One region of the Kitasatospora sp. NPDC058492 genome, then DNA from elsewhere that is predicted to be linked to it. Evidence: riboswitches for the same ligand, from Rfam matches in the RefSeq annotation. Region 1 holds a riboswitch; each other region holds the start of a gene.
The links. Region 1 has a riboswitch for cobalamin ahead of ACFWPI_RS05945 (prenyltransferase/squalene oxidase repeat-containing protein). Riboswitches for the same ligand answer to the same signal wherever they lie in the genome.

Region 1 (4,204 bases):
CTCTCGTCCGAGCATCTCCAGGACGGCGGTGTGGCCGTTGCGTGTTTCTGAACTCAACTAATACGTAAGGAACTTGAGGCGAAGGACCCTGGTCTGCAGAAGCTGGGCGCCGGGACGTGTGAGCGGCCCCGCGTACCGGAATCGGTGCGCGGGGCCGCTGTGGGGCATCGGGTGGTTCAGCAGTGGGGCGGGTCGGGCGCGTTGTGGAATAGAACCGCACCCCGACCGCGCAGTCCAGGCCGCAAACCCGCCAGGCTCCGCCCCGATAACTCCCTTGTGCGGCGGGTGGGTTGGGTCCTGTCGGGTCGCGAAGAGGCTGGTCTGGGGCGTCGGCGTCGGGCGGTGCGGGCTCGGGCCGCCGGGGGCCCGGTGGAAGTCCCTCCGTGCACCCGGCGTGATGTGATGGCAGGTCAGCTCGCTGCTTCCGCGTCCAGGACGGCCAGGGTATCCGGATCAGTTGCCGTAGCAGAGCGAGACGGTGTCGCCGAGGTGAACGGTGGTGGCCCGGGTGGCGGTGGTGGCGGTGGTGCCGTCCAGGGTGATCTTCCAGGTGGAGGAGCCGCTGTTGGCGGTGCCGTTGATCGCGGTGACGGCGCCGGTGCCGGAGGACGGGGTGACGGCGGTGACGCAGCCGGCGGGGGTCGCGGATGCGGCGGCGTCGAGGACGTCGCCGAGGGTTGCGGTGGTGCCGGTCGGGGTGAGGGCGACGGCGCAGACCTTGAGTGCGCCGGTGCCGTCGTCGATGACCAGCGGGAGCTTGGCGGCGGTGCCGGGGACGAAGGTGGCGGTGGCGGCCCAGGCCGGCTCGCCGGCGGTGGTCGGGGCCGGCGGGGTGGCGGTGAAGCCGGCGCCGGCGACGGCGCGCAGGCCGTCGACGGAGGCGTAGGGGGAGGGGGAGGTGTCGGTGGGCAGGTACTTGAAGCCGCCGCCGGGCTTGAACTGCTGGGCGATCAGGAAGTCGACGGGGCTCTTGCCGGTGCCGCTGGTGAAGTCGGGGCCCTGGGGGTTGATGCCGCAGGCGTTGAGGCCGGAGACGGCCCAGCCGTTGGAGTCGGTGTTGACGCCGAACATGGCGTTGAAGGCGCCGGAGGCGGTGAGCTTGCCCTTGAGGAAGTTCTTGGCGGCGACGATCGCCGGGTCGGTGGCGGGGACGCCCCCGGTGCAGAGCGAGGCCATGGCGGCGCCGGTCATGTCGATGTCGCTGCCCTGGGCGAGGGCGTTCGGGTCGCCTGCGGCCTTGCTGAAGTTCCAGCCGCCGTCGTTGTGCTGGTTGGCGCGCACCGCCGTGACGGAGGCGTCGAGCAGCGGCTGCGGGACGCGGGGGTTGCCGGCCTGGGTCTTGGCGCCCGCGAGGGCGAGGAGGCCGAAGACGGTGCCGTTGAAGTTGGCGGACGGGTCGTAGTAGCCGGGTTCGGCGGTCTGCCAGTAGGCGGCGAGGTCGGCGACGAGGTTGCGGCCCGGGCCGACCCGGGCGGGGTCGATGCCGGCGGCGTAGGCGTTGAGGATGCCGCGCTCGTAGTCCGTGACGACCGGTGAGGCGCTCGGCCAGCCGGGGGCGGCGAGTTGGCCGCGGTACACCAGGCGGGCGTTCTTGGTGGGGTCGCCGCCGGGGGTGACGTCGGCGGCGGCCGTGCCGGCGGCCGCGAGTGCGCTGAACGCCCACTCGTTGGAGAGCCCGCCGCCGGTGACGTAGCTGCCGTCGGCGGCCTGGAGCGACTTCAGGTAGGTGACGCCGGTGCTCTTCGAGGTGGCTATCTGGGTCGGGCTGGCCGTCGCGTGGGCGGGGACGGCGGAGAGCAGGAGTGCGCCGGCCGTCAGGGCGACGGAGGCGGCGGAGGCGGCGCGGGAGGCGGCGCGGGAGGGGGTGGTTCGCGAGGGGGCGAGGAGGGACACGGGACAGGCTCCTTGGGGTGGCGGGCGCCGACCCTGCCCCGGAGTTCCGGCGTCCGTTCAAGGGCGCGCGACTGCCGGAGCGGTCGCCGCCCGGATCGCGTGGGCCGGCTTTCGCCATGGTGCGTGGCCGGGCGGGCATTCGGGCTCAGGGCGGCACGATGGCCACCCCACACCGCTGCGCGTCAGCCCCGGATTCGCACCGGGTTCCCCCGCTCGGCCACCGCGGACGCTACCGCACGGCGCACCGGTGCACGAGGTGGTGTGATCGACATGACGACCCGTTGACTCCCGTTCTACCGGCGTGGTCTGATGAACCGATTTTTTGCCCTCGGCATTCAGGGGAAGCCGGTCCAACTCCGGCGCTGACCCGCAACCGTGGACCCACCTGTGGTGGGTGAGCCGGAATGCCTGGACCGGGGGCCTGTTCACAGAGCACTTGCGTCGTCGCGGACTACGACGCGGTCCGGACGGTCCCTGCCCAGGAGACCGTCGGCTGCGCCGTTGCGTCCCGCGTCGACCGACCAGGGAGTCGTCGTGAGGGTCAGCAGCAGTCGCACACGTCACAGGAACCGGGACCTCGCCTCCGTGGTGGTCGCCGGTGCTGTCGCGGTCGCCGCCTGCGGAAGCGTCCTGTTCGGGCGCCCCGGCACCGCGGCCGCCGACCCGATCGAGCAGTGCACGGCGACGACGGGCGCGATCGTCGCCGTCGACTTCACCCACTGGGGCGGCGGCGTCGTCCGGGGCTGCGACGCCCACCCCACGACCGGGATGAACCTGCTGCACGCCGCGGGCTTCACCACCGCCGGAACCGAGCACGACGGACCCGCCTTCATCTGCCGCCTCGGAACCGGGACCTTCAACAGCGGCACCCAGTACCCGACGCCGGCCGAGGAACCCTGCGTCAACACCCCGCAGGCCACCGCGTACTGGTCGTACTGGATCGCCGAACCCGGCCAACAGGCCTGGTCCTACAGCCGGTTCGGCGCCGGGACGCAGAAGCCCAAGCCCGGCGAGGTCGAGGCCTGGGTGTACGGCGGCACCGACATCGGCGGCACCAGCGGGGCACCGGGCTTCACCCCGGACTCCGTGAGAGCGAAGAGCGGTGGTTCGTCGGCTTCGCCGTCCGCCTCGCCATCCGCCTCGCTGTCACCCTCGGCGAGCCCGACTCCGACACCGACCCCGACCGGGCCGACCTCGACCGGGCCGTCCGCCACCGGTGACCCGGCGGCCGCCGCGGCCTGGCTGGCCCGCCAACTCGTCGGCGGCGACCACATGGAGAACTGGGCCGTCGAGGGGCCGGACTACCCCCGGACCGCCCTCACCGCCATCGCCCTCGCCGCCGCCGGCACGCAGGACCCGGCGGTGCGCAGGACGACCGCCTTCCTCGCCGCCCACACCGACGCCTTCCTGTACCCCGACGGACCGGCCGGCCAGCCCGATGCGAGGGCCGCCGCACTGCTGGCCCTCGTCGCCGAGAGCACCGGCAGCGATCCCCGGGCCTTCGGCGGCCGGGACCTGATCGCCGCGCTCACCGGCCACGTCTGCACGGCGGCGGGGGAGAACGGCAGGTGCACCGCCGCCGGGGACTTCCCCGGCGCGGCCTCGCCCTGGGTCCAGTCCCTCGGCGTCATCGCCCTCCAGCGCGCCGGCTTCACGCCACCCGCCCCGGCGCTCGCCCGCTTCACGGCGCTCCAGTGCGCCGACGGCGGGGTGGCCGGATCGATGATCGTCGCCGGCGAGCACTGCGAGCCCGACCCGCTCACCACCGGCCTCGCGGTGCTCGCCCTTCGCACGGCCCCCGGGTACGAGACGGCGGCGAAGAAGGCTTCGGACCAGCTCGCGGCCGGACAGCAGGCCGACGGATCCCTGCTCCCGTACCTCGGCGCCCCCGGCGACACCATCAGCACCGCGAGCGCGGCCCAGGCGTTCAAGGCCACCGGACAGGACACCCGCCGGGCCGCCGCCACGGCCTGGCTCGCCGCCCGGCAGGGCGCGGACGGCGGCTTCGGCCCCGACGCGTCGACCACCGACCCGGACCTGGCCGCCACCGAGCAGGCGATCCTGGCCCTGACCGGCACCGACCTCACCAGCGTCCGGCACAACCCGGACGCCACCACCCCGCCGACGACGCCCGCCACCACGAAGCCTGCCGGAAGAACCCCCGACGCCGCCAAGGGCAGCGCCTACCTCACCGACCCGTCCCGCCTGATCAACGGCCGCTACTACGAGGGCTTCCCGGCCTTCGCCGACTTCGGCCTCACCATCGACGGCGCCTACGCCCTCGCGGCCACCGGCACCGACGACGCCGCGC
Region 2 (4,204 bases), on a different contig from region 1:
CGACGGGGATCTCCCGGTCGGGCAGGACCGAGCGCGCCACGATGTCGCTGCCCACCAGGAGGGACGCACCCACCAGTGCCGACACGGGCAGCAGGAGGGCGTGGCGCGGGCCGCAGACCAGTCGGACCACGTGCGGTACGACCAGGCCGAGGAACCCGATGACGCCGGTGTTGGCGACCAGGCACGCGGTCACCAGCGCGGCGGTGGCGACGAGGAGCCAGCGGGTGCGCTCGACGTGGACGCCGAGGGAGCGGGCGGCGGTCTCGCCGAAGGCGAAGGCGTCCAGGTCGCGGGCCGAGGAGGCCAGGACCGTGACGCCGACCAGCGCGACCGCGGTCAGGAAGACGGCGGTGGGCCAGCGCACGCCGGCGACCGAGCCGAGCGTCCACTCCATGACACCGCGCGCCGCGTTGCGGTCCCCGAGGACCAGCACGACGAACGAGGTGTAGGCCCCGCACATCTGCCCCACCGCGATGCCGGCGAGCACGGTCCGGGTGGTCGGTAGGGACCGGGTGCGGGCGCCGGCCAGTGCCAGGACGACGGCGGCGGCGAGCAGGGCACCGGCGAAGGCCGCCGTCGCCACCGCGCCGGTGCCCACGGCGCCGGTCACGCCGACGCCGAGGACGATCACGGTGACCGCGCCTGCGGCGGCTCCGTCGGAGATCCCGAGCAGGAAGGGATCGGCCAGGTCGTTCCCGGTCAGCGTCTGCAGCACCGCGCCGCAGACCGCGAGGCCTGCGCCGGTGGCAGCCGCTCCCAGAACCCGGGGCAGCCGCAACTGCCAGACGATCTGGTCGTCCAGCAGCGTGACGTGCTGGCCGCCCAGCCCGAGACGGCGCGCCACGACATCGATCACCGTCCGGACCGGCTCGGGTTGCGAGCCCACGGCCAGGCCGAGGAGCACGGTGGTCAGCAGCAGGGCCGCACCGATGGCCAGGGCCGCCGTCGCGCGGCCCGGACCGGAGGGCCGCACGACGGGGCGGGGTTCGGTGGTCATGAACCCGGGTGCAGCTGGCCCAGCCCTGCGGACACCCGGGCGGCACCGTCGGCGAGCCGCACGCCGGGAGTCGACTCCGAGAACGGCACCACCACGAAAGCCTTGCGCTGCACGGCGGTGAGCTTGCTCAGCACCGGGTCGTTCTCCAAGTAGTCGATCTTGGACTGGGCGGTGTCCCAGCCGGCGTCCGCGACCACGATGGCGTCCGGGTCCGCCGCGACGACCTTCTCCCAGCTCACGTTCTGCCAGCCACCGGGCAGGTCCCCGAAGACGTTGCGGGCGCCCACGGCATCGAGCACGAGCTGAGGTCCGCCGTGGCCGGCACCGACGAACGGCGACTTGGTGTCCGAGTCGTACCACAGGACCTTCAGACCCTTGCCCGCGGCCGTCGCCGTGAACTGGGCGAGCTGCTGCTCCTGCTGCTGCTGGATCGCGGCGGCCCGCTCCGTGACACCGAAGACCTCGGCGACGTCGTTCAGTTCACCCCACACCGCCTGCCAGGTCGTCGGCGGCACCTGGCTCTTGTCCGAGCAGCCGAACGGGGACAGGTACGACGGGATGCCCTGGCCGCGCAGCTCGTCCCGGCTGCCCGCGACCTTGTCGGTGAACGCGCTGGAGTAGGAGGCGTACAGGAAGTCGGGACGGGCCGCGAGGAGCTTCTCCTTCGTCGGGTAGTCCTTGGAGAGCACCGGGACGGAGTCGTAGGCCGCCTTCCACTTCTCCGGGACGGAATCGTCGAGGTAGGCGGTACCGGCCATGCGGGACTGCAGGCCGAGGGACAGGGCCACCTCGGTGGCACCCTCGTTGAGCGTCACCAGCCGGGCGGGCGGCGCGCCGACCGTCACGGTCGTCCCGCAGTTGTCCACGCTCACCGGCGCGGCACTTCCGGCCGCCCCGCCGGACGTGGCGGGCGCGGGGGCGCCGGTGCAAGCCCCGAGCGCGCCGGTGAACAGGACGGCCGCGACCACCCGGCCGACACGTATCGGACCTGTGGGACGAACGGAACATATCGATCGAAACGGATACAGCAGACCGCTGGGCACGTGTTCTCCAAAACCCTCGTGGAACATGTCGCGCCGTGGCCGGTCTCCTGGCTTCCGCATCAACACGCCGCAGCCGACCTTCCCGGACGGCTCTTCCAGCCCGCCCAGTGGCCCTGACCGCTGGAAAAGCCGGTCAGCGAGGGCCGCGGAACTCCGCGGCAACAGTGGCGAGGGCCGCACCGGACTCAGACCGGTTTCCCGTACACCACGGCGATGGCAAGGTATCAGGCGTGGTCAGGTCGGTGCTGACCGGCTCAAGGACGCCCACCGGCCACGCGAAGCGCCGGCAGCGGCAGCGCCTTGACGGAGGTGTGTGTTCGGCCTGCCGGCTTTCCAGCGCGCTGTCACGCAGTGGCGGTGGCAGCTTCGGTGGCTCCGCCAGTTGAGGGTGACTGGAGGGAGCAGGCCGAGATCCGGACCGCGAGCTCCTCGTAGTCGACGGGTTCGCCACACAGCCGGCGTACGGAAGCAAGGCCCAGGCTGGCCTGTCCGGTGGCCTCCACGAGAGCACGGGAAGCAACGTAGAAGCGCCACTGGCCGATGTCGAGCGGGTCGTAGTCGGCGTGGGTGAGCGCGATATGGAGGGCGAAGACGTAGACATCCGCGTTGTAGGACTGCTCTGCGGCGTCACCGTCCTCGGGAGTCCAGGTGCGTCCGCGCAGCCGGGAGAAGCGAATCTCCGACAGCTGACGCTGCCCCCAGGCTTGGAGGTAGGCGCTGGTCTTGACCTCGATCCTGAGCCCGTCAGGCGTCAGGACATCGAAGCTGTCCCATTCCATGTTGCGTGCCACAGCGCCGACGGCGCGGTGGACCAGGAATTCCGCGAGCAGGCCCCGGGTGGTGTTGGTTCGCAAGTCGGGCATCGCGTAGCGCCAGAAGTCCAGCACCGTCCCGGCATCGGTGCCGCGGAAGGCCTCGTTGCCGTCGAGCGGCGCCAGTTCGGCCGGGGTGTGCCAGGCGTTGGGGGCGGCGGAGTCGGAGAGCATTCCCCCAGCCTGACACGGGCGCCGGACGGGGAGGGCGGTATCGGGGGCAGCGCTCAAAGTCCACGGCGCTGTGCCCTCGCGCCCTCCCGGGCTGGAGAGCTGCTGTTTCCGCAGGTCAGAGGCCTGATTGCTGCCTCGAAGTGCCGCGGTTCCTCGGCGGCCGCAAGCGCAGCTGCGGCGAGTCCGCAGGACTCGGTCTGTGCCCGTGTGTTACTGGGTACGGAGGGGATCGACGGGGGAGTGGGTCGCGAGTGGCGAGAGGTCGGAGCCGGGGCGTGAGTGGTGAACTGCGGTATGACGATCTGGTGCGGCCGCTGCCGGAGTTGCTGAAGAGGCACGCCGAACGGTCGGCGGAGCGGGTGGCGTTCCACGACTTCTCGCGCGGCGTCAGCTACGCCGAGTTGGAGCGGCGGACCGGGCGGTTGGCCGGGTCGTTCGTGCGGGCGGGGGTCCGGCGCGGGGATCGGGTGGCGCTCTGCCTGGGCAACTGCGTGGAGCTGGTGGAGGGTTGCCTCGCCGTGCTGCGGGCGGGGGCGGTCGGTGTCCTGCTCAATCCCCGCTCCTCTGACGACGAACTCGACTACTACCTGCGGGACAGCGGCGCCTCGGCCATCATCACCGACCCCGCGCACCTCACGCAGCTGCACCGCCTCGGCGCCGCGTACCGCGGCCTGCACACCGTGCTCACCGGGGCGGGCCCGATCCCCTCGAACGCCCCCGACGGCACCGTCCTCTTCGAGGCTGCGGCCTCGACCGGGGACGGGCCCGCGGCCCCCGACGATCTGGGGCTCGACGATCCGGCCTGGCTGCTCTACACCTCCGGGACCACCCACCGCCCCAAGGGCGTGCTCTCCACACAGCGCAGCGCACTGTGGTCGGTGGCGGCCTGCTACGCGCCGCTCTTCGGGCTCTCCTCCGAGGACCGGCTGCTGTGGCCGCTGCCGCTGTTCCACAGCTTCGGGCACTCCCTCGCGATCCTGGGCACCACGGCCGTCGGCGCGAGCACCGCGATCGCCGGCGAACTGCCCACGCCCGGTGAGGCCTTGACGCCCGGCGACCTGTGGCGCACGCTGCGCACCCCGAGCGCAGCCCTCGGCGGGCCGTTCACCGTCCTGGCGGGCGTCCCCACGACGTACCACCGGTTGATGGCCTCGGCGAAGGACACCCCGCTCCCCGCA
Region 3 (4,204 bases), on a different contig from region 1:
TGGCCTCCACCAGGCCGACCAGCAGTGCCTGCCCCCACGCCTTGGCGGCGGCGCCGACCGTCATGGCCAGCGCCCGACCCGCCGCACGGGCGTCGTCGGGCAGCAGCTCGCCCCGCTTGTCGACCTCTTCCAGGTCCCCCGCCCAGCGGGCGATCCGGACGGCGTCCACCAGCATCCGGCGGGCCAGCGGCGCCAGCTCGGCCGGCGCGGGGAAGCCCTCCGGTACGGGAACCCTCCCCCGACCGGGCGCCGCAGCGGGCCCTCGTCGGCGGGGTACCCCGGCCCCGCCCGGCTTGCCGGCGGCGGGCCGGTGGGCCGTACCGGGGAGACGGGTCACCGTCGCACCAGTACCGATCGTCGGAGGGAGCGGGGCATCACGGTCGCGCGGATTCCGAGACGTCACGTCGAGCAGTCTTCCCCTTGTACCGGCCTTCTGTCACATCCGGTTGGCTGTACGGACGGGCGGCCGTCGACGGCGCCTCCCCAAGATCGGGCAACAATCGGGCAACAGAGGCAAACCGCCTGGCCGGAAACAGGTGGCGGGGGCATGCCATCCCGGCTCAACCCTTGCGGCGGCGGTCGCGCTACCCGCCCGACCGGTCACACTCCGTGGCTGACGGGTGAGGTCCGGGTTTCGTACAGAGGCCCTGTCGGTGTGACTTCTCGTGCGGGGGGGCCGGGTTCAGAGAAGGGGGGTGAGCCAGCGGCGGAGGAGTTCGGTGTAGTGGGTGGGGGCGGAGTTCCAGAGGGTGGTGTGGTCGGCGCCCGGGAAAGGCCGGAGGCTGACCACGCCGGGGCGGGCGGCGGCGAGGCGCTCGGCGGCGCGGAACGGGGCGACCTGATCGTCGGGGCTGTGCAGGAGGAGGGTGGGGACACGCAGGTCGGCGCCCTCGGCGATGCGGCTGAAGTCGGCGAGGTCGACGCCGGTGCGGCCCTCGGCGGCGAGGGCGCCGAGCTCGGCGGCGGCGCCGGTGTAGCCGGCCCGGGCGGCGCCGCGGCGGGCGGTGGCGGGCAGGTCGAGGACCGGCGAGTCCAGGACGAGGCCGCTGATGGCATGGGCCCAGGCGGAGCGGGAGGCCGTCTGGAGGGCCATGGTGGCGCCGAGGGACCAGCCGTACAGGATGACCCGGCCGGCGCCGCTGTCGAGGGCGAGCCGGACCGCCGACTCGACGTCGCGCCACTCGGTCTCGCCGAAGTGGCCGAGCCCGTCCGGCGAGGCGGGGGCACCCTGGTCGCCCCGGTAGGTGACGGCGAGGGCGGGCAGGGCGAGGCGGTCGAGCACGGGGAGGACCGGGAGGGTCTGCTGCCGGTCGGCGCCGGGACCGTGGACGAGGATCACCCAGGTGCCGCGTTTGCCGTCGAGGCGCCAGGCGGGGAGGGCGCCGAGTTCGCCGTCGGCGGCGGTGTCGGTGAAGGGGAGGCCGAGCGCCTCCGTGGGGTCGCCGAGGTGGACGCGGGGGGTGAAGCGGACCTCGGTGCCGGGGGTGAGGGTGCCCCGGTCGGCGCGGACGAGGCGGCGGGTGACACCGTTCTCGTCGCTGTGCAGGACGTCCTCGACGACGGCGTGGCCGTGGTCGTCCCATTCCACGGCCCAGCGGCCGGGGCGCAGGCTCTCGGGGCGGCGGTTGAAGGTGATCCGGCCCGCGGCGAGGCTCCGCACCAGGATGGGGCCCGACTCCCGGACGGCGCTCGCCGGGTGGACCAGCCGTTCGGAGGCCCGACGGCCGATCACCAGGACGGCGGCCCCGGCGCCGACGACGGCGGCCGCCACGACGGCCGCGGTTCCCCAACGCATATCGCTCCCCGCTCTGCTGGTCTTGGCTGCTCTTGGACCGGACGGTGTCCGGGCGGTGTCCGGGCGGTGCTCGGACGGTGTTCGGGCACCAGTTCACCGGGGGGCCGCGCGGGCGGCCACCGGGCTGGGCCGTCCGGGTCACGGCGGGGCGTCGGGCGGGGCGGGCGTCAGGCGGGCCTCGGGCGGGCGAGAACGGCACCGGCGACAGGGCTCCGAGGTGTGACCAACCCCTCCGTGACCTCGGTTGACTCCCGGTTCGGCCGCGTGATGGGATCCTGGGGCCAAACGGAGGCATGCAGAGGAAGCCGGTGCGAGTCCGGCGCGGTCCCGCCACTGTCACCGGGGAGCACGCTCGGAACATTGCCACGGCGGACCGTCAGAAGCCGCTGGAAGGCCCGGGGGTGCGTCCGACCCGGAAGCCAGGAGACTCTCGCCCCCGGTACGTCGATCCAGGGCGCGGACCCTGAGTGAGGACACGCACGCGATGCAGGCTGCCCCGACCCGCCGGACCCCACGCGGCCTTCCGCCGAACCCGCCGTGCGCCCGCTGACCCGCGCCGCCGCGTTCGCGCTCGGCGCCGCCGCGGGCTTCGCCGCGGACGCCCGCTTCGCCGACCCCCGGCGCGGCCACCCGGTGGCCGTCTTCGGCGGCGCGGCGACCCGGCTGGAGCGGCGGGTGTGGCAGGACGACCGGGTGGCCGGCGCCGGGTACACGGCGATGTGCGTGGGCGCGGTCGCGGCCGGCGCGGTGGCCCTGGACCGTACGGTGGGCCGGCGTCCGCTGGGCCGGGCCGCGCTGGCGGCCGCCGCGACCTGGACGGTGCTGGGCGGCACCTCGCTGACCCGGGAGGCGCGCACCATCGGCCGGTCGCTGGCCACGGGCGACCTGACGGCCGCGCGGGAACGGCTGCCGCACCTGTGCGGGCGGGATCCGAGCGCGCTGGACGGGCCGCAGATCGCCCGCGCGGTGGTCGAGTCGGTGGCCGAGAACACGGCGGACGCCGTGGTGAACGCGCTGGTCTGGGGCACGCTGGCGGGCACGCCGGGGCTGCTGGCGTTCCGCGCGGTGAACACGCTGGACGCGATGGTCGGCCACCGCTCGCCGCGGTACGCCCGGTTCGGCTGGGCCTCGGCCCGGCTCGACGACGTGGCGGGCTGGCCGGGCGCCCGGCTGACGGCGCTGCTCACGGTGGCCGCCGCGCCGCAGCCGAAAACGGCCTGGCGGGTCTGGCGGCGGGACGGCTCGGCGCACCCGAGCCCGAACGCGGGCCAGGCGGAGGCGGCCTTCGCGGGCGCGGTGGGCGTCCGGCTGGGCGGGACCCTCCAGTACGGGGAGCGGGTGGAGCACCGGCCGGTGCTGGGCGCGGAGTTGCGCCCGGTGACGGTGGACGACATCGAGCGGGCCTGCGTGCTCTCCCGGCGGGTGGGCGCGCTGGCCCTGGGTACGACGGTCGCGGGGCACGTCGCGCTGCGCTTGCTGATGACACGGTGGAGGGGAAGGGCATGAGCAACGCACTGCTGGTCGCCGGGACGACCTCGGACGCGGGCAAGAGCGTGGTGACCGCGGGCATCTGCCGCTGGCTGGCCCGGCAGGGGGTGCGGGTCGCGCCGTTCAAGGCGCAGAACATGTCGCTGAACTCCTTCGTCACCACCGACGGCGCCGAGATCGGCCGGGCGCAGGCGATGCAGGCGCAGGCGGCCTGGGTGGAGCCGGAGGCGGCGATGAACCCGGTGCTGCTGAAGCCGGGCGCGGACGGCCGCAGCCAGGTGGTGCTGCTGGGCCGGCCGGTCGCCGAGGTGGGCGCGCTGGACTACCGCGAGCGCAAGCCCGTCCTGCTGGAACGGTCGCTGGAGTGCCTGGCGGATCTGCGCCGCCGCTACGAGGTGGTGGTCTGCGAGGGCGCCGGCTCGCCCGCCGAGATCAACCTGCGGGACCGGGACATCGCCAACATGGGCCTGGCGACGGCCGCCGGGCTGCCGGTGGTGGTGGTCGGGGACATCGACCGCGGCGGCGTCTTCGCGGCGATGTACGGGACGCTGGCGCTGCTGTCGGCGCAGGACCAGCGGCACGTGGCGGGCTGGTTCGTCAACAAGTTCCGCGGCGACGCGCGGCTGCTGGCGCCCGGCCTGGAGATGCTGCACGGGCTGACCGGCCGTCCGGTGCTGGGCACCCTGCCGATGCTGCCGGGCCTGTGGCTGGACGCCGAGGACTCGCTGGACCTGTCCACGGTGGTGGACCGGGTCGACGGCCGCGGCCCGCTCGGGGCGGACGTGCTGCGGGTGGCCGTGGTGCGCTTCCCCCGGCTGTCGAACTTCACCGACCTGGACGCCCTGGCGCAGGAGCCCGGCGTGCTGGTGCGCTGGGTGACCCGGCCGGAGGAACTGGCCGACGCCGACCTGGTGGTGCTGC
Region 4 (4,204 bases), on a different contig from region 1:
CGGCCGGCCGAGTAGGAGCGCGGGTCGCCGACACCCCAACCGGTCTGGCCGTAGCCGGGGCCGAGGTCGGTCTCGACGAAGCCGGGCAGCTTGCCGGTGAGGTCGGCGGCCTTCTTGTAGTAGTAGCCGACCTGCTTGGTGCCGCGGTAGTCGCCGTACTCGGGGTTGTTGCGCTCGTTGTGCGCCTCGACGTGCTGGCCGATCACCGTCCCGCCGCTCTGCCCGGTGCGGGCCTGCCCCTCCAGGTCGGCGAGCAGCTGCTGGACGGCCCGGGCGTTCGGCGAGGCCTGCGGGTCCCGGGCGAGCAGGTCCCGGCCGACCTCCGGCGGCAGGGTGCGGCCGGAGAAACCGACCGCCACCGGGACGCGGGCGGGCTGTTCGCCGTCGGCCCGGCCGTCGCGCTGCAACAGCGCCACGGCGCCCGCGGCCACCACGACCCCGGCCGCGGCCAGGACGGCGGGCTTGCCGCGCAGGGCTCTGGGCAGGGCCACGGACCGCTCCTCCGGTTGCTCGCCGGCACCGGCCCAGGCGGACACAACCGGAACACTCGTGCGAATGACTGCCCCGAGAGCCTGCCACACTCCCCCGGCCCCGGCGAGCGAACCCGCCGGGGCCGGGGTGTCACGGCGGATCAGCCGGCCGCGGCGGCCCCCGGCGCACCCGGCGCGGCCGCGGACGCGGCCTTGGCGCGCTGGAGCAGCTGGCCCTTCACGTGCTCGCCGAAGCCGGCGGCCGCCGCGGTGGCGGCGGCGTCGGCGGTGTTGCCGCCCTTCGCCGAGCCCTCGACCGTGAAGTAGGCGTACCGGCCAAGGGTGTTGTGCGTGTTGGTGCAGCCCGGCGTAGCGCAGAAGGCCGGCGCGCCCGGCGCGACGGCGCCCTTGAGGTGGCCGGTGTAGCTCTTCATCGAGGTCTCGGCCTGGATCTTGTGGTCGAAGACCGCGACGCCGACGGTCACCGCGCTGTCGCCGGAGACGTAGGTCGCCCGGAGCACCTTCTGGCAGCCCTGGTCACCGAGGACCTTGCCGAGCCCGCCGGTCGTCGAGTTCCCGTCCCAGCAGGGCGAGTCCAGCGAGACGAAGGTCCGGTTCCAGGTGGCGCCGTTGACCGTCACCTGGAGTGCGGAGAACAGCGCCCCCGCGTCCTGCGGCGCCGGGTCGGTGGCGGCCTCCCAGATCGGCTTCGACGGGTCGTCCGGCGCGCCGCCCGGGGTGCCGGACGGGTTCCCGCCCGGGGTTCCGGCGGCATTCGGCGCGGCACTCGGTGCGGCGGAGGACGGCCGGTTGGAGGCCGAGGCGGTCGGCCCGGCGGTCGGCTTGTCGCCGTCGCCCTTCGTCAGCAGCACCGCACCACCCGCGACCAGGCCGCCGACCAGGACGACCGCGACCGCCACGCCGAGGGCCCGCAGCCGGCGGCGGCGCTTGTCGTCCGCCGCGTTGCGGTCCGCCAGCGCCTGCCAGTTCGGCTCGGCGCGCTGCGGCGCCTGGGGCTGCGGGTACGGCTGCGGGTGCGCCTGCGAGTGTCCTTGGGGATGCACCTGGGGATGCGGCTGGGGGTTCGGCTGCCACTGCGGCGGCAGCTGCTGCCCCGGTTGGCCCGGCTGCGGCAGCGGAGGCTGCCCCGGCGGGCCGGGCTGCGCGGGCGGCTGCGCGGGCGGCACCGGAGGCCCGTACGAGGCCGGCGGCGGCCCGAAGCCCCCGCTCGGCGGCAACACCGGACCGGGCACCACCGGCGGCTGCTGACCGTGCGCGTCCCCCGGCCCGGTGGGAGGCGTTCCCTGCGGACCCTGCCCGGGTGCGCCAGTTCCGTCGCTCACGCGCCCCCTCGCTTCGCTCGATGATCGCTTCGCGGAACGCGCCCCTCGGCGCTTCGCTCGCTCATGCGCCCAGATCGTAGGGCATGCCCCCGCCAGCCGGTCCGCCCGGTGACCGTTCCGTATCGAAACCAGGACGCCGGAGCCCGGAACCAGGGCCCCGGGAGCCCGGATCCGAGGCGCCCCAAGGCCACGACCCGCCCCCTCCCAGCACCCCCGGTTATCGCGCCGACACACCGCGCCGTACTACATGTGGGGTCGCATCAGAGAGACACCACAAGATGTATGCTCAATCCTGCTGTCGATGCAGGGGAACCCGGTGCGAATCCGGGACTGCCCCGCAGCGGTGAGCGGGCGGCTCCAGCAGCCGCACCGCGAGTCCGAGTACCTGCCGACGGTGTGCGCACGGGCCCTCCCGCAGAGGCCGCGCCAGCACGAGAACTACCTTCCGGGCCTCGCGGGCGGGCCGGGGACGCCACTGTCGCGCGACGCTTCCTGCGTACGTGCCGTGCTCCCCTGCCCCGAACGGCCCGGTACCCCCCGATCACCGCCGCCGATCGCCGCCAGGAGAGAGCGCCTTGACCACCGCTGCCTCAGCCACCCTGCCCGCCCAGGGCACCGGCCCCGCCCCCACCGACCCGACGGTCTCCGACCCCGGCGGCGCGCTCCTTCGGCTGCTCACCGACCGCAGCGTCGACCTCCCCCAGGTGGACCCCGGCCATGTCGCCGCCGCCGCGCTGCGCGGCCGCCACGCCGGCTCGGACTTCGCCGAGCTGCGCGGGCTGGCCGTGGACGCCGCCGCGTCGATGATCGCCGAGGACCCCCAGTACTCGAAGCTGGCCGCCCGGCTGCTCGCCCTGGAGATCGTCGACGAGGCGAACAGCCAGGGCTCGCGCTCCTTCGCCGCCTCGATCGCCGTCGGCCACGACGAGGGCCTGATCGGTGACACCACCGCCGCCTTCGTCGCCAAGCACGCCGCCGCCCTGGACGCGCTGATCGACGTACACGGCGACGACCGCTTCGAGTACTTCGGCCTGCGCACCGTGCAGTCCCGCTACCTGCTGCGCCACCCGATCACCCGCAAGGTCATCGAGACCCCGCAGCACTTCCTGCTCCGCGTCGCCTGCGGCCTGGCGGTCGGCGACAGCGAGCAGTCCGTGCGCGAGGTCGCCGAGCTGTACGGCCTGATGAGCCGGCTGGAGTACCTGACCTCCTCGCCGACCCTGTTCAACTCCGGCACCCGGCACCCGCAGATGTCGAGCTGCTACCTGCTCGACTCCCCGCTGGACAACCTGGACTCGATCTACAACCGCTACGCGCAGATCGCCCGGCTGTCCAAGCACGCCGGCGGCATCGGCCTGTCCTACTCGCGCATCCGCTCGCGCGGCAGCCTGATCCGCGGCACCAACGGCAAGTCCAACGGCATCGTCCCGTTCCTGCGCACCCTCGACTCCTCGGTCGCCGCCGTCAACCAGGGCGGCCGCCGCAAGGGCGCGGCCTGCGTCTACCTGGAGACCTGGCACGCCGACATCGAGGAGTTCCTGGAGCTCCGCGACAACACCGGCGAAGAGGCGCGGCGCACCCACAACCTCAACCTGGCGCACTGGATCCCGGACGAGTTCATGCGCCGGGTCAACGCCAACGAGGACTGGTCGCTCTTCTCCCCCGCCGACGTGCCCGAGCTCGTCGACCTGTGGGGCTCCGACTTCGACGAGGCCTACCGCAAGGCCGAGCTGGCCGGCAAGGCCGTGCGCACCATCCCCGCGCAGACCCTGTACGCCCGGATGATGCGCACCCTGGCGCAGACCGGCAACGGCTGGATGACCTTCAAGGACGCCTCCAACCGCGCCGCCAACCAGACCGCGCTGCCCGGCCGCACGGTGCACTCCTCGAACCTGTGCACCGAGATCCTGGAGGTCACGGACGACTCCGAGACCGCCGTCTGCAACCTCGGCTCGGTCAACCTCGGCGCCCACGTCGCTCCCGGGGCCTCCGTCGACGACCTGCTCGGCGCCATGGACTGGGAGCGCCTCGACGCCACCGTCCGCACCGCCGTGACGTTCCTCGACCGCGTGGTGGACATCAACTTCTACCCGACCACCGAGGCCGGCACCTCCAACTCCCGCTGGCGCCCGGTCGGCCTCGGCGTGATGGGCCTCCAGGACGTCTTCTTCAAGCTGCGGATCGACTTCGACTCCGCCGAGGCCGCGCGGCTGTCCACCCTCATCGCCGAGCGCATCATGCTCACCGCGTACGAGCGCTCCGCCGACCTGGCCGAGCAGCTGGGCCGCCACGAGGCCTACGGCGAGACCCGCGCCGCCCGCGGCGAACTGCACATCGACCACTTCCCGACGGCCGCCCCGCAGTGGGCCGACCGCTGGACCGCGCTGCGCG

Region 2: it holds a riboswitch for cobalamin, as region 1 does, so the genes downstream of both, ACFWPI_RS36805 (ABC transporter substrate-binding protein) here and ACFWPI_RS05945 (prenyltransferase/squalene oxidase repeat-containing protein) in region 1, are expected to answer to the same signal.
Region 3: it holds a riboswitch for cobalamin, as region 1 does, so the genes downstream of both, ACFWPI_RS21970 (cobalamin biosynthesis protein) here and ACFWPI_RS05945 (prenyltransferase/squalene oxidase repeat-containing protein) in region 1, are expected to answer to the same signal.
Region 4: it holds a riboswitch for cobalamin, as region 1 does, so the genes downstream of both, ACFWPI_RS34190 (ribonucleoside-diphosphate reductase subunit alpha) here and ACFWPI_RS05945 (prenyltransferase/squalene oxidase repeat-containing protein) in region 1, are expected to answer to the same signal.

What each region holds. Positions count from the first base shown of each region.
Region 1 is NZ_JBHXMU010000006.1:30,311-34,514, reverse strand. It holds gene ACFWPI_RS05950 (hypothetical protein) at 454-1,893, opposite strand; cobalamin riboswitch at 2,027-2,103, opposite strand; cobalamin riboswitch at 2,181-2,324, shown strand; gene ACFWPI_RS05945 (prenyltransferase/squalene oxidase repeat-containing protein) at 2,428-4,204, shown strand, end outside.
Region 2 is NZ_JBHXMU010000092.1:23,095-27,298, reverse strand. It holds gene ACFWPI_RS36810 (iron ABC transporter permease) at 1-997, opposite strand, end outside; gene ACFWPI_RS36805 (ABC transporter substrate-binding protein) at 994-1,965, opposite strand; cobalamin riboswitch at 2,060-2,265, opposite strand; gene ACFWPI_RS36800 (hypothetical protein) at 2,385-3,026, opposite strand; gene ACFWPI_RS36795 (type I polyketide synthase) at 3,302-4,204, shown strand, end outside.
Region 3 is NZ_JBHXMU010000033.1:20,289-24,492, reverse strand. It holds gene ACFWPI_RS21980 (hypothetical protein) at 1-337, opposite strand, end outside; gene ACFWPI_RS21975 (alpha/beta hydrolase family protein) at 683-1,795, opposite strand; cobalamin riboswitch at 2,093-2,225, shown strand; gene ACFWPI_RS21970 (cobalamin biosynthesis protein) at 2,333-3,301, shown strand; gene ACFWPI_RS21965 (cobyric acid synthase) at 3,298-4,204, shown strand, end outside.
Region 4 is NZ_JBHXMU010000075.1:23,556-27,759, reverse strand. It holds gene ACFWPI_RS34200 (glycoside hydrolase family 26 protein) at 1-491, opposite strand, end outside; gene ACFWPI_RS34195 (hypothetical protein) at 632-1,534, opposite strand; cobalamin riboswitch at 2,079-2,221, shown strand; gene ACFWPI_RS34190 (ribonucleoside-diphosphate reductase subunit alpha) at 2,413-4,204, shown strand, end outside.